Regions from separate parts of the Paraburkholderia sp. J12 genome, predicted to be linked through region 2. Evidence: predicted binding sites of a transcription regulator. Region 2 holds the regulator's gene; the other holds the start of a gene.

Region 1 (2,469 bases), on a different contig from region 2:
GCAGACTCATGGCGCATTTTCTGCCGTTCCGCCTGCGTCCTTTGTACACCCCCGGCTTGTCCGGGCATTTTCCGTTCGAGGCGGCCAAAAGCGCCGATCTGATGGCATGGAGTTCGTTTCCCAGCGATCACGCCATGCTGTGGGCGGCAGTTGCGACGGGAATTTTCCTGATTAGCTGGCGAGCGGGCCTGTTGGCGTTCCTCTACACCTTGGTCTTCATTTGCGCGCCGCGCTTTTATCTCGGCTATCACTATCCGACCGATCTCCTCGCGGGAATCGCGCTCGGAATCGCTACAACCTGCGTATTGACCCGCGACTCCGTTCGAACCTGGTTTGGGCCTCCGTCGTTGCGATGGATGGAGCGGTACCCAGGCGTGTTCTCCATGCTGGCATTCGTCCTGAGCCTCGAGCTGGTTACGCAGTTTGACGATATACGTACGCTCGTCGAATCCGCGTTCAAGGTCATGTGATCTCTGCCGGCGGCAGGGGGCATCGCTGCTGCGCGCGCCGGACTTCTGCACGGGCTACGCCTTGGGCGGTAGCCCGTTTTTTGTTTGGGGTAGTCGGTATCGGCAGAAATGGGGTGCTATCGAAGACATTCCTGCAGCGCTTCGATTCCGGCTTGGGAAAAGATTGGGGATTTCCCGAAGATTACCGGTCCGCCGCCTCCCGATGAGCCGCTTTCCTGTCGCAAACCGTGCGCAGAGGGCACCTTTCCCTGAAAGGGTCATATAAACAAAAAACTTCTTATCTCTTTGTTTTAATTGAGAAATAAGACTTCCCTTGCCAGCCTCGCAAAATCTGCAGCGCGCTCCTCAAGGCGCAAAACACCCCGCTAAACCGATCGTCACATTCCCATCCGCCCCCGTTCTTGAATTTGTCACTACCCGTCCATATAATTAGCACTCGTCGCACGAGAGTGCTAACAATTCGCTGGCTGGCCAACCGGCCCGCCAGGTTTGCTTGAGTCTTCAAGTCCCAATCAAGAGAGAGAGGATCTATCCATGAACCTTCGTCCTTTGCATGATCGCGTGATCGTCAAGCGCCTGGATCAAGAAACCAAGACCGCTTCGGGCATCGTGATCCCGGACGCAGCGGCAGAAAAGCCGGATCAAGGTGAAGTCCTGGCCACGGGCCCGGGCAAGCGCGACGACAAGGGCGCCCTGATCGCCCTCGACGTCAAGGTCGGCGATCGCGTGCTGTTCGGCAAGTACGCTGGCCAGACCGTCAAGGTCGACGGCAACGAACTGCTGGTGATGCGCGAAGAAGACATCATGGCCGTGGTGAACAAGTAAGTTCATTGCACCGCTAAAAATATTCCCGGATTCAAGGAGTTAAAAGATGGCAGCTAAAGACGTCGTGTTCGGCGATTCCGCCCGTTCCAAGATGGTTGAAGGCGTGAACATTCTCGCCAATGCAGTGAAGGTCACGCTGGGTCCGAAGGGCCGCAACGTGGTCCTCGAGCGCTCGTTCGGCGGCCCGACGGTCACCAAGGACGGTGTCTCGGTCGCAAAGGAAATCGAGCTGAAGGACAAGCTCCAGAACATGGGCGCGCAAATGGTCAAGGAAGTGGCTTCCAAGACCAGCGACAACGCAGGCGACGGCACGACGACGGCAACCGTCCTCGCGCAATCGATCGTTCGCGAAGGCATGAAGTACGTCGCGTCGGGCATGAACCCGATGGACCTGAAGCGCGGCATCGACAAGGCTGTTGCCGCCGCCATCGAAGAGCTGCGCAAGATCAGCAAGCCCTGCACGACCAACAAGGAAATCGCGCAAGTCGGCTCGATCTCGGCGAACAGCGATTCGTCGATCGGCGACCGTATCGCTGAAGCGATGGACAAGGTCGGCAAGGAAGGCGTCATCACCGTCGAAGACGGCAAGTCGCTGCAAGACGAGCTGGAAGTGGTCGAAGGCATGCAGTTCGATCGCGGCTACCTGTCGCCGTACTTCATCAACAACCCGGACAAGCAAGTCGCCGTGCTGGAAAGCCCGTTCGTCCTGCTGTTCGACAAGAAGATCTCGAACATCCGCGATCTGCTGCCGGTTCTGGAACAAGTCGCCAAGGCTGGCCGTCCGCTCCTGATCATCGCTGAAGACGTCGAAGGCGAAGCGCTCGCAACGCTGGTCGTCAACAACATCCGCGGCATCCTGAAGACCGTCGCCGTCAAGGCTCCGGGCTTCGGCGACCGTCGCAAGGCCATGCTGGAAGACATCGCGATCCTGACCGGCGGCCAGGTCATCGCGGAAGAAACCGGCCTCACGCTCGAAAAGGCAACGCTGAACGAACTCGGTCAGGCGAAGCGCATCGAAGTGGGCAAGGAAAACACGACGATCATCGACGGCGCAGGCGTTGCCGCGAACATCGAAGCGCGCGTGAAGCAAATCCGCACGCAGATCGAAGAAGCGACCTCGGACTACGACCGCGAAAAGCTGCAAGAGCGCGTTGCCAAGCTGGCAGGCGGCGTG
Region 2 (2,469 bases):
CACGTCCGCGCGCGCGCCGATCTCGGCGGCCTGCAGCGCGGGGTAGCCGGCGGCGCCGATCTCCTGGGCCGTCTGCGCCTCGAACACCACGTCGAAGCCGAGCTTCGAAATGGTCTGGGCGAGCGACATCAGCGGCTCGCCGATGCCTTGCGTGTTGCTGCGCCCGACAAGCGCGACAGTCTTGAACTGGCTCTGGATCTTGTGGATTTGCATGCCGGCATTACACCATAGTCAGGTCGCGAAAAGAACCTGGCGCCTGCCGCTGCGGCCTCTGGCGTGCGGGGCCGCCCGGGAGCGGCGGCGCCTCGCGCATTTGCCGATAAAATCGGTGACGCGGTGATGACAGCGGGGGTGATGACAGCGCCCCGGATTGCCACCCCCGACGACCTCCGGCCGCTCCCGCCGCCCGCGAGCACCGCCGCAGGCCGCCGATGGCCCGGGGCGCACTCGCGGCCGGCCCGCCATTAGGCTAGAATTTTCAGTCATGCTAGATCCCCGCGCACAAACCCTCCTCAAAACGCTGATCGAGCGCTACATCGCCGAAGGTCAGCCGGTCGGCTCGCGCACGCTGTCGCGCTATTCCGGCCTGGAGCTGAGCCCGGCGACGATCCGCAACGTCATGTCGGACCTGGAGGAGCTGGGGCTCGTGTCCAGCCCGCACACCTCGGCGGGGCGCGTGCCCACCCCGCGCGGCTACCGTCTTTTCGTCGACACGATGCTGACCGTCGAGCCCTCCGCCGACGAGGACGCGGTGACCCGTGCCGTCAAGACCACGCTGCGCCCGGGCGAGACGCAAAAGGTGGTGGCGGCCGCGGCGAGCGTGCTGTCCAATCTTTCGCAGTTCGCGGGCGTGGTGCTGACGCCGCGCCGCAGCCACGTGTTCAAGCAGATCGAGTTCATGCGCCTGTCGGACAAGCGCATCCTGCTCATCATCGTGACGCCCGAAGGCGACGTGCAGAACCGCATCATGGCGACGCAGCGCGACTTTTCTCCGTCCGAGCTGATCGAAGCCTCGAATTACATCAACGCGCATTTCGCGGGCCTCTCGTTCGACGAAGTGCGCCAGCGCCTGCGCGAGGAAATCGATGCGCTGCGCGGCGACATGACCACGCTCATGCACGCCGCGGTCACGGCCAGCACCGACGAAGCCGATACCGGCGAGACCGTGCTGATTTCGGGCGAGCGCAATCTGCTCGAAGTGGCCGATCTGTCGTCGGACATGGCGCGGCTGCGCAAGCTCTTCGACGTGTTCGACCAGAAGACGAGCCTCCTGCAACTGCTCGACGTCTCGAGCCACGCGCAGGGCGTGCAGATCTTCATAGGCGGCGAATCGAATCTCGTGCCGATCGAGGAAATGAGCGTCGTGACCGCGCCGTACGAGGTGAACGGCAAGATCGTAGGCACACTGGGCGTGATCGGCCCGACCCGCATGGCGTACAACCGCGTGATTCCCATTGTGGACATCACCGCGCGCCTCCTTTCGCTCACGCTCAGCCAGAACTGATCGCGCCTCCATCATCGGGCAAGCGCGTGCGGCGCGCCATTGGCCAGATGGCCAGTCGCGGGGTCAGCTGCGTGGTCAGCCGAACGGCCAGGTGGGCAGACACCCCCCGCCCGCTATAATGATTCCCTTGTGCAACCGTTGCTGCGCGTGAAGCGCGGCGCCACTGATCGCCTATGCGTTTCGATCTGGAGCGGCCCCTTCAGTCTGCCGTCGCGCATCGCGTCGCGGTGCTGCTGATCAATCTCGGCACGCCGGACGCGCCTACGCCGCGCGCGGTGCGCCGCTATCTGGCGCAGTTTCTCTCGGACCCGCGCGTGGTGGAGATCCCCGCAGCCATCTGGCAGGTGATCCTGCGCGCGCTGATCCTGCCGCTGCGCGGGCGCTCCTCGGCAAAGAAGTACGCGGCCGTCTGGACGCCCGAAGGCTCGCCGCTGCGCGTCCATACGCAGAAGCAGGCCGATGCGCTGCGCCATCTGCTGCACGCGAACGACTACGCCGTGATCGTCGATTACGCCATGCGCTACGGCACGCCGGATATCCCCGCGATGCTCACCCAGCTCAAGCTGGCGGGCGCGGAGCGCGTCCTGCTCGTGCCCATGTATCCGCAGTACTCGGCCTCCACCACGGCCACGGCGTTCGACGCCGCGTTCGCCGCGCTCGGCCGCATGCGCAACCAGCCGGAAGTGCGCACGGTGCGTGCGTACCACGACCATCCGGCCTATATCTCGGCGCTCGCGGCGCAGGTCCAGCATTACTGGCAGGCGCACGGCCGGCCCGATTTCGCGGCGGGCGACCGCCTCGTTTTGAGCTTTCACGGCGTGCCGAGCCGCACGCTCGACCTGGGCGACCCTTATCACGACCAGTGCCAGCAGACCGCCTCGCTCCTCATGCACGCGCTCGAACTCAGCCCGGTGGAGTGCCGCGTGACGTTCCAGTCGCGCTTTGGCCGTGCGCAGTGGCTTCAG

The links. The regulator HrcA, encoded in region 2, represses chaperone genes, less so after heat shock. The targets are predictions, from matches to a motif close to TTAGCACTCNNNNNNNNNGAGTGCTAA.
Region 1: the regulator HrcA is predicted to act here: its motif matches at 900-926, upstream of U5760_RS25475 (co-chaperone GroES).

Annotation. Positions count from the first base shown of each region.
Region 1 is NZ_CAJMZC010000014.1:101,328-103,796, reverse strand. It holds gene U5760_RS25480 (phosphatase PAP2 family protein) at 1-470, shown strand, start outside; gene U5760_RS25475 (co-chaperone GroES) at 1,005-1,295, shown strand; gene groL (chaperonin GroEL) at 1,342-2,469, shown strand, end outside.
Region 2 is NZ_CAJMZC010000002.1:22,525-24,993, reverse strand. It holds gene U5760_RS05055 (NAD kinase) at 1-213, opposite strand, end outside; gene hrcA (heat-inducible transcriptional repressor HrcA) at 485-1,504, shown strand; gene hemH (ferrochelatase) at 1,678-2,469, shown strand, end outside.